3 regions of the Pseudarthrobacter sp. AB1 genome follow, and region 1 is predicted to be linked to each of the others. Evidence: riboswitches for the same ligand, from Rfam matches in the RefSeq annotation. Region 1 holds a riboswitch; each other region holds the start of a gene.
What was found. A riboswitch is a leader RNA that binds a small molecule or an ion and turns the genes downstream of it on or off. The one in region 1 is predicted to bind cyclic di-AMP.
Positions count from the first base shown of each region.

Region 1 (3,268 bases):
TAGTAGAGCAGGTCTCCGGGCTGAGCCTCGGCGGCGCTCACGGTCTTACCCAGGGACAGGTAGCCGGCAGGCCAGTCGCGGAAGTTGATGCCCACGGCGGCCAGGGCATTGGTCACCAGCATGGTGCAGTCCTGCGTCACACCCAGCTGGGCGTACGCAGCGGAGAGGATGGCAGCACCCTTGCCGCTGGCAGCGACCGGCGCCGAGGGAGCAGCCGGAGTTGCCGACGCTACCTTTACGGTTGCCGCGGCCTTGGCCGGAGCCGGAGCCGGAGCCGGAGCCGGAGCCGGAGCTTCGACAACGGGCGCCGGAGCCTCAACAGGAGCCGGAGTGGTGGTCACGGCAGGCTTCTCGTACGAGATGGCAATGGTGGAGGCGGCCGAAATGATGGCCGGCGCGGAAACCCCAACCTCAAGGTTCGAAGCGGAAGCAGCTTCACGCTGGACTCCGGAGTCTGCCGCGTTCGCAGCGATACCACTGGTCAGGACAAGGCCGGAAGCAGCAGCGATAACCGCGGCCTGGCGGCCCATGCCACCGGCGTTGTCGCCGACAGCCTTGGCAATGACAGCCAGCGAGCTGGTCTTAGTGACCTCGGCGCGGTGCCGCGCAACAGTTGCACGTGTAGTCATTAATTTCTCTCTTTCGTTTTCCTCAGGACCGCGTGGGCAGACCAGGGGTTTTGGACGCGCCGGCATCTTGGGGGTACGCCGGCTCGCCCCGAACGGGGATTTAGCGAAAAGTTTCCAACGAAGAATCGATTCCGCCAGCACAGGGCTGCAGGAACTGCTGGATGGCAGGACCTACGGGGCCAGCGTGAAGAACGCGGAGGAGCCCGTGGATGCCACGGAGTGGAGCAGGGTGCCCTGCGAAGGATTAAGTGCGCTGACCATCATGCCGTTGCCGACGTAAATGCCAACGTGGGCGCCGCCATTCTGCATAACCAGGTCACCGGGAGCCGGTGTGGCGGTGGGCCGCATGGCTGTCCAGGCATTGGTGCGGGGAATGCTGATGCCGGCCTGGGCGTAGACCCACTGCGTGAAGCCTGAGCAGTCCCAGCCATTGGGAGTGGTGCCGCCCCAGACGTAGGGGCGGCCGATGCCGGTGTAGGCAAGTGCTGCCAAACCCGAAGCGGCGGCTGAGGAGACAGTATCAGCGAGCTTGGAGGCGTCAGCGAGCTTGGAGGCCGCGGCCTCGGTTGCCGCAGCACCCTGAGCCCCGGTTTCGGAGGCCGTGGACTGCGCACGGACCGTTTCAACCTTCGGTGCCGCCGTGGTCTTGATCACGGGGCGCTCGAAGGAAACGGTAGCCGTGGGCGCCGCAGTTACGGCAAGTGCCGTCTGCGCGGAACCGGACTCGGTAGAGGCGGAAACACCGGCGGTGGTATCCGCGGCGTTGGCCGGAAGCCCCATGCTCAGGATCAGACCTGATGCAGCTGCGATAACAGCAGCCTGGCGACCTACGGTCCCGGCGTTGGCACTGACTGCCTTGGACACGGGGCCCAAGGGGTTGGTGCGAACCGGTTGTGCGCGGTGGCGCGCAGAATTATGGCGTGAAGACACGAAGGTAGCCTCTCCCAATGCCTGCGAGGTGAGCTGTCGGATTCGGATGGGAGTCACCCGGCCGCTCTGCTTCACAGTGGAAGCTTTGCGACTTAACCCCAAGGCCTTCAGAATCGAAGACCAAAATTGGTTCCCCCGCCCCTGCCAGACGATGTCATGCGAACGGACCTTGAGCGGTGGCAGAGCTAGGCAATCCACTCAAGAACGTCAACTTCGGAAAAGTTGACGCGCCTTAAACGTTACAGGAGTTCCGCGCCAATGTCACATTCAGGTCACGGCACGTCGCGGCGATTCGAGAGTTTGCCATCATTTGGTTCAGAGCCAGCCGCTGGGGTCAACGACTTCGCCGTTGACCTGGACTTCGAAGTGGAGGTGGCAGCCCGTGGACGCGCCCGTGGTGCCGCTGAGGGCAACCACATCGCCGCGGCTGACCGTCTGTCCCACCTTGATGCTGGCGGAGGAGAGGTGGTTGTAGGTGGTTTCAAGGCCATTGCCGTGGTCCACCACCACGCGGTTGCCGCCGCCGTACTGGTGCCAGCCAGCGAAGGTCACGGTGCCGCTGGCAGCAGCCAGGACGGAGGTTCCGCACTGCGCGGCGAAGTCCTGGCCACGGTGGAAGTCGCCGGAGCCGCCGGTGATGGGGCTGACCCGGAATCCGAAGGGAGAGACTGTAGCCAGCTGGGCCAGCGGCGAGCCGAGGCTTCCGGCAGAGGCGGCGCGGGTGATGGATCCCGCGGACTGGGCGCTCAGCAGCTGCTTCAGTTTGCCGTCGGGATCACCTTGGGTAACCACGGACGAGCGGCTGAAATCAATTTGGGCGGCGGCTTCGGCAGTGACTTCAGGCTGCGGAGCAGCGGAAACGGCAGACGCGACCTGGCCGGGTGCCGGAGTTGCCATCACGGGTCCGGTCACGGGAACCGTCACGGTGAGAGCCAGGCCTGTTGCTGCCAAGGCGATGCCGGCCTTCTGGCCAAGGCCACTGGCAGCGGCGAAATCCGTCATCTGCCGGAAGGGTCCCCGGCGGCGTCGTGCTTCCCGCTGTGGATCGCGGGGCCTCTCCGCAGTGAAATCCTCGGCCACTCTGGGCGCCGAAGCGGGACCCACCGCGCGACGGCGGCCCCTGGAGTATTGCGTGGTCAAGAATGTTCCTCTCTGGATAGCCTGCGAAGTTAGCTGTCGGATTCGGGTCAGAGAGTTCAAAGACCCGGTCCGCCATAACAAGCACTTGGCGCAGAGATATCCCGTGAGGATCCTTCGCTGGAAGAGGCTTGCTGCTGACGGACTTCACCCCAAGGCAGTCTTGCGACTACCGGTTGTGGTTCCCCCGCCTCTGCCAGTTGGTGATTCGTGCACCTGATCCGCTGGCAGAGCTCGGCTCCGGATCAGGTAACGCTTTTGTATCGACGCTGAGTTCCAACTATAGGCGATTAACTTGGGCAGTAACAATTCCGTTATATTTGCGGAACCTGGCGTCACTGCGCTATAGCGCGGCCCCAACGCGAGGAGGCCGCCGTCCCGTCAGCGAACGGAAACGAAGACGTGCGATGCCACTTCCGGGGGCAGCTCGAGCGCCCCTTCTATGCCCGGAACCCGCACGGAAATGTACTCCCCCACGCGCTCCAGGGACACCGAGGCGCCGGGCCTGATTCCGCCTTCGTCCAGCTGGACCAGCAGCTCAGGCTCCACCTGAATGGGCTCGGCCAACCGGC
Region 1 is NZ_PZKO01000014.1:8,201-11,468, forward strand. Features, by position in the region: gene DAD99_RS04600 (NlpC/P60 family protein) at 1-629, opposite strand, end outside; gene DAD99_RS04605 (NlpC/P60 family protein) at 801-1,493, opposite strand; cyclic di-AMP (ydaO/yuaA leader) riboswitch at 1,564-1,726, opposite strand; gene DAD99_RS04610 (M23 family metallopeptidase) at 1,875-2,699, opposite strand; cyclic di-AMP (ydaO/yuaA leader) riboswitch at 2,703-2,946, opposite strand; gene DAD99_RS04615 (metal-dependent transcriptional regulator) at 3,078-3,268, opposite strand, start outside.

Region 2 (3,268 bases), on a different contig from region 1:
GGCCAACATCGTGGAACTCTACATCTCATATCTGCGAAAGAAAGTGGATGCCGTACATCCGCCCATGATCCACACTGTGCGCGGCGCCGGATACGTCATCAAGCCGGCGGACTAGGCCGTGTCCTCACCGCGAGCAACCCCAACACCGGCCCGGAGTTGGCTGAAACCTGACACGTGGCATCTGCGCACGCGACTGATCCTCTTGGCCATGGCGCTGCTGGTTGCCATCTGCGGCGCCGTGGGCCTGTTCAGTTACGCTTCCATGGACTCCTTTCTGACCGGCCAGCTGGATGAACAACTGAGCCAGGCCGCCAAACTTTCGAACGGTCCTGGCCGTCCGGGCCTGGGCGGATTCAACGGCCGGACAGACCCGCTCGACGCCCGCGGGCAGAGCGTGGGAACGCTGAATGCGCGGATTCTGGACAGCCAGATCCCCAGCGGCGGCTTCCTGAACTCGGACACAACACGCCTGGCGCTCGACGCGGAAGACAAGCAAACCCTGCTGGCGCTGACCCGGAACGGCTTTCCTGTGGACCGTTCGCTGTCCCACGGGGATTACCGGATTGTGGCCGTGGAAACCGGCTACGGCGACGTCCTGGTCACGGGACTTCCGCTCGCTGCCAAGGAGAGCACGCTGGCGTCGCTGGTCTGGACTTTTGTGTTCGTTTCCCTTGGTGGCCTGGCGCTGATCGGGCTGGCAGGAACCGTGCTCATCCGGCGCACCATGAAGCCGTTGGAGCAGCTTTCCGAGGTGGCAACCCGGGTGGCCCGGCTCCCGCTGGACGCGGGCGAGGTGGCACTCGCGGTGCGCGTCCCGGCGTCGAACTCCAACCCCGGAACCGAAGTGGGCAGCGTAGGGCACGCCCTCAACCTGATGCTGGACAACGTGGCCAGTGCCCTCGAGGCGCGGCAGCGGAGCGAGACCAAAGTGCGGCAGTTCGTTGCAGACGCGTCCCACGAACTGCGCACGCCGCTTACCGCCATCCGCGGATACACGGAGCTGATGCGGATGACCGAGGACTTCACACCGGACGGCCGGAAGTCCCTGGCCCGTGTCCAGAACCAGTCCGAGCGCATGACCACCCTGGTGGAGGACCTGCTCCTGCTGGCCCGGCTCGATGAGGGACAGCCCCTTAAGCTCAGCGAAGTTGATCTCACCCAACTCGTGATCGAAACCGTCAGTGACGAGAAAGTCATAGCTCCGGACCACCGCTGGCGCCTTGAACTGCCTGACGAACCGCTCGCCGTCACCGGTGATGCTTCCCAACTGCGTCAGGTGCTGGTCAACCTGCTCTCCAATGCGCGCAAGCACACGCCACCCGGAACCACAGTGGTCACCGCTGTCACGAAGTCTGACGATGGCGCCGCAGTGGTGACGGTAACGGACGACGGCGGCGGCATCCCTGCGGAGTTCGTGGACCACGTTTTCTCCCGGTTTGCCCGCGCAGACGCGGCCCGCAAGGGCACGGCACCGGCCTCGGGCGCCGGGGCGTCGGAGGGCACCAGCGGCCTGGGCCTGTCCATTGTCCAGTCCATCATGGAGGCCCACGGCGGGAGCGTGGCAGTGACATCGCGGGCCGGGCGGACAGAGTTCGCCCTACACTTTCCTGCCGGTGCCGCGGCACGCGCAGCCGAATCCCGAATGCCGCAAGGCGACACGCCATCGTCGTGACTCCTGTTACCAAAATGAGACTTAAGCGTCCAGCTCCTGTACCGTAGAAAAGGTGCGGATCCCGATTGGGCCGCATATCCGGATGACGCCAAGCTCTGCCGCTTCCCGGATTCCGTTTTCAGAGGCAGAGGCGGGGGACCCACCGTCCCGGGCACCAAGAGCCCTTTGGGGTTAAGCCAACACGTGATTGTGCCGTGTGGCCGGATGCCCTCATCCGAACCCGACAGCTAACTCCGCAGGTGTGAGAGGCGATCCATCATGTCTGAATTCAAGGTAGAAACACGCCCGCAGGGCGACCCAAAGTCCGGCAGCCACCGCAAGCAGACCCGCGTCGGTGCAGCTATGTCCCCACTGTCCAAGGAAGCCCGGATTCCCTCCGTGGGCCAGCGCGTCGCCGTGTTTGCGACGGCGTGCGCCATCCTGGTCGGCGTCAGCGCCGCAGCACACGCTTCCGAATCCGCGTCGCTTGCAGCCAGCGCGGACCAGTCCGCCGAAGAAGCCAGCGCCCAGTCGACGCTGAGCTTCGAAGCAGCCCAGATCCAGACCCCGGCCGAGCCGGAAGCTGCACCGGCCGAGATCAACGTAGCGCCACAGGCTGCCGAACCCGCACCCGCCCCAGCCCCGGAGGCCGCCCCGGCACCGGCTCCCGAGCCTGTCCCGGCACCTGTTGTGGCCGTCAACGACCCCGCAGGAGCCCAAGCCTACGCCGCCGGACAACTGGCGACCTACGGCTGGTCCGCTGACCAGATGCAGTGCCTGCAGACGCTGTGGACCAAGGAATCCGACTGGACCACCACGGCCACCAACGCCAGCAGCGGCGCGTACGGCATCGTCCAGTCGTTGCCTGCTGAGAAGATGGCGAGCGCCGGCGGGGACTACCTCACCAACTACCGCACGCAGATCAACTGGGGCCTGAACTACATCCAGGAGCGCTACCAGTCACCGTGCGGCGCCCTGAACTTCCACCTGTCGCACAACTGGTACTAGGCCGACTCGAGTCCCCCGGGCCGGCGTTAAAGGCTGGCGTCAAAGCCGGAAAGAAATGATCTGCCGGCCCGCAGCGTCCGGTTCCACGGAGACTGTCACTGCACGGTAGTCCGGGATGTGGAGCACTCCTGCCGGCAATTCGCCCGTGTTGGGGCCCACGGCCACAGTCCGGATCCCCGCAGCAACACCGGCCGCGATTCCGGCGGGTGCATCCTCGAACACAAGGGCATCCGCCGGCTGCACGCCCAGCAGCCCGGCTGCCTTCAGATACCCTTCCGGGTGCGGCTTGCCCCGTGTGACCAGTTCCGCCGTCACGGCCGTGGCTGGCATGGCGAGTCCCGCGGCGTCCATGCGGATGTCTGCAAGGGTCCTGTCCGCTGAGGTCACCAGTGCCACGGCCTCGGCCGGGAGGCTGCCAAGCAGCTCGGCAGCCCCCGGCAACGCGACGATACCGGAAGTCCGCACCCTTTCCATGGCGCCGAGTTCGGCAGTGAGCGCCACAACGTCAGCTCCGGCGGGCGCGAACCGGCGCACGGTATCCGCAGCCTGGATGCCGTGCGAAGTGCGCAGGATTTCGGCGATGTCCAGACCGTACCGGGCTGCGAATTC
Region 2 is NZ_PZKO01000018.1:44,855-48,122, forward strand. Features, by position in the region: gene DAD99_RS05395 (response regulator transcription factor) at 1-115, shown strand, start outside; gene DAD99_RS05400 (HAMP domain-containing sensor histidine kinase) at 209-1,672, shown strand; cyclic di-AMP (ydaO/yuaA leader) riboswitch at 1,749-1,925, shown strand; gene DAD99_RS05405 (hypothetical protein) at 1,931-2,659, shown strand; gene DAD99_RS05410 (HAD-IA family hydrolase) at 2,699-3,268, opposite strand, start outside.
Region 2: it holds a riboswitch for cyclic di-AMP, as region 1 does, so the genes downstream of both, DAD99_RS05405 (hypothetical protein) here and DAD99_RS04605 (NlpC/P60 family protein) in region 1, are expected to answer to the same signal.

Region 3 (3,268 bases), on a different contig from region 1:
CTGGCCGACCAGAGCATCCTCAAATCCCTCATTACAGGAGCCGTGGCACCGGGTTAGCGGTCAGCGACCGGAAACCAAGTGGACCCAGGCGGCAGGGCCTTCCGGACATGCGTCGGAAGTCCAGAGCGTCTCCGTGGCTGGTCTAGCAAAGGTCCTTCAGGAGAGGAATAGGAAGATGAGCCCTATAGGAGGAGACAGGTACCGGGTGTGGACCGGGGCACACCCGGAGCAACCGTTTGACTAAAAAATCCACGCGACGGCTCCCAGGGACAATAGGGCGGCGGACATCGCCACTCAATGTCCCCCGGCCGGGGCTATGTCCGCCATAGCCTTCACGGCCAGGTGATCAGCGGGAACCACCGAGGACCTGGACGACTTAGCCTGCCGCGGGAGCCGCGGCCTCAGTCCCGTCCGGGGCTTTCGCCGCCCCGTCCGGTTCCGTTGGTCGCCTCGGGTCTGTTGATCCCATGCTGGCTGGGGGCGTTGTCGTCCGTCCCTGCCGAAACGGGTTCGCTTCCTTGCTCAAACTGCGCCCGGTATCGCACGCGCCGGATTCGCCTGGTCATGGAAACCATGAGCAGGACAACTGCGATGACCATGAACGCCGTCATCGCGAAACCCAGGAATCCGGGAGTTACCTGATCCGCATCCAGCCCTGGCCTCAGCCCTTCGTTCCCGGGACCCGGGGCCGGCGTCGTGGCCAGGGCGTACAGGCCTGCGGCTGCCATCGGGATTTGCACTGTATAGTCCTTTGTCCGGCTCGATATGTGGGCGCCCGCAGACGGCCTTCCTGCGTTATCCGCCCGGGTCTGGAACCCTGACTGGCAGTGAGCGCAGGTCCATCAGGAAAGTCAAAAACAGGGTGCAGGACGCACCCGCAACTGTACCGCTTCATCGCGCGGCTGCCGCCTTCACGCGCAAGCAGTCAGCGCAGCCATCTAAAAGGCTGCGGGCCGGGCCTCTTAGATGAAGGCAGCCGGGTCGACGGTCTGGCCGTTGACCATGACCTCGAAGTGAAGGTGGCAGCCGGTGGAGGCACCGGTTGTGCCTACCCCTGCAATCTGCTGGCCCTGAACCACGGCCTGTCCGAGGGAGACACCGATGCTGGCCAGGTGGTTGTAAGTGGTCTTCAGCCCGTTGCCGTGATCAACGACGATCCGGTTGCCGCCACCGTACGGGCTCCAGCCGGCCTCGGTGACAGTGCCGGAACCGGCGGCGAAGACCGCCGTCGAGCACGCCCCGGTCAGATCGATCCCGGTGTGCATTTCCCCCACGGCCCCGGTGATCGGGCTGATCCTGAAGCCGAAAGGGGAACTGACGTTAATCGACGCGAGCGGGGAACGCAACCCCGTGGATGGGGATGCCGGCACGGGCTCGGGGGCAGCCTCGGGTGCCTTAACCGCCCCCGCGGACTGCGCCGGGGCAACGGGCGCAGGCGCCGGCTGGGAGGTCACCTCCGGGCGGTCAAAGGTAAGAACAGTGTCAGCTGCTGCCGTAACCGCTGCTTCCGGAGCCGCGGCTGCCACGGCCGCCGGCCTGTCCTGGGCCGCAGCGCGGCTGCCGGAGTCAGCCTGCGCCGCGGACAGAGCAGTGAGGGCAATCATTCCTGTGACGGCTGCTGTTAGGCCGAACTGCTGGCCGCGTAGCCGGAACGTTGGTTCCTGGAAAAACGGACGGCGGCGTGGTGAGGCAGCGGCCGGAAGGGCACGGCGACGGCCGTGTTTTGGCTGGGCAGGCAAGATAGCGGTCCTCTCGGCGCCGGCGAAGTTAGCTGTCGGATTCGGACGAGTGGACTGTCCGGCTGCCCTGCAGGACGCGATCAGGACGCGCAGTCACAGGGTCGGCTTCACCCCAAGGTGCATCATTACGCACCAAAGTTGGGTCCTCCGCCCCCGCCTGAGAAAGATCAGGTTCACGGACCGCCGGCGGGGTTTGGCGAAGCGGTCACATCCATACCCGTTGGGGGTATGTGCTTATCCAACTTTAGCGAAGCGTCGGCTTAAGTTACAAATCCGTTATCAAAAGCGCTCTGGGCTTAAGGGGACAGGCATGGTGACTGGCGGGGCACCGGAAGGTTACGCTGGGCGGGACTTGCCTTCAGGAGAGACCAGATGGCCCTTCAACGTTCGACGCTTCCACTGCTGGTCCGCAGGCTTGCGGCGCCGCGGGCTGTCCTTTCCTGCCTCGTGGTCGTCCTCCTTTCGGCCGGGCCAGTTACCTTCTGCGATGGACAGGAACACGTGGTGGGCGTGTCAGACCCCAGGCCTGGCGCCGCCGCACAGCGCCAGCCCGAGACTGCGATCCCCGGGGGACAGGAGAACCCTCGGGGACGTTCGAACAGAGTGAGCCCAGTCGGAGCCCAATCCGCCTCCGACGTGCTCCGCGGGGGCCCGCGCAGAGGATGCCACGAGACCGGAGACACCCGGGCAGTCAGTCCACGGTCGTGGCCTGTTGCTGTGACCGACGCGGCGCAGCCAAGGTCAGGAACGCTCATACCGGATTCCGCTGGCCCGCGCGCCCGGCCCCCGGCATCCCACATCGCCAACAGGCCCCAAGCACCGCTGAGCTGGCAGGCGCTAACCCTAACTCAACTGTCTGTCAGTCGGACATAAAGCGCACGTTCTCCCCGTCCGGCCGCGCGAACGCCAGGCCATATGGCCGGCAAGTGGCACCCTTCGACCTGGCTGGCGTAGACACCGCGTGCGGGCCGCCCTTTGGGTCCTGCCTTCAGCCGATCAGAAGGAGGCCCGAGAAAGAACATCAGCCAAACAGCCGGCACATCAGAAAACATCAGCTGGTCTCCGCACCAGGTTCCTCCCGTTCAATATTGGAAAGAGAGAAAGAAATGACACACGGAAGCACCCACAAGATGCTCGATGCGTACCCGAAGGATCTCGGCGGCATCGATCAGCACATGCTCGCCGAATGCATTGCGGCGTGCTTTGACTGCTCACAGGCCTGTACCGCCTGCGCTGATGCCTGCCTCGGCGAAGACATGGTCGCCGAGTTGACCAAATGCATCCGCACCGATCTTGACTGTGCGGACATCTGCGCGGCCACTGCAAACGTCCTCTCCCGCCACACCGGCTATGACGCCAACGTCTCCCGCGCGGTGCTGCAGGCCTGCGCCACCATCTGCAAGGCCTGCGCCGAGGAATACGAACAACACGCAGGCATGCATGAACACTGCCGGCTCTGCGCCGAGGCCTGCCGCCGTTGCGAAAGGGCATGCAACGACCTTCTCGGCTCGCTCGGCTGACCCTGCCCC
Region 3 is NZ_PZKO01000067.1:97,945-101,212, forward strand. Features, by position in the region: gene DAD99_RS18620 (TlpA disulfide reductase family protein) at 1-57, shown strand, start outside; gene DAD99_RS18625 (hypothetical protein) at 402-740, opposite strand; gene DAD99_RS18630 (M23 family metallopeptidase) at 963-1,739, opposite strand; cyclic di-AMP (ydaO/yuaA leader) riboswitch at 1,745-1,947, opposite strand; gene DAD99_RS18635 (four-helix bundle copper-binding protein) at 2,846-3,259, shown strand.
Region 3: it holds a riboswitch for cyclic di-AMP, as region 1 does, so the genes downstream of both, DAD99_RS18630 (M23 family metallopeptidase) here and DAD99_RS04605 (NlpC/P60 family protein) in region 1, are expected to answer to the same signal.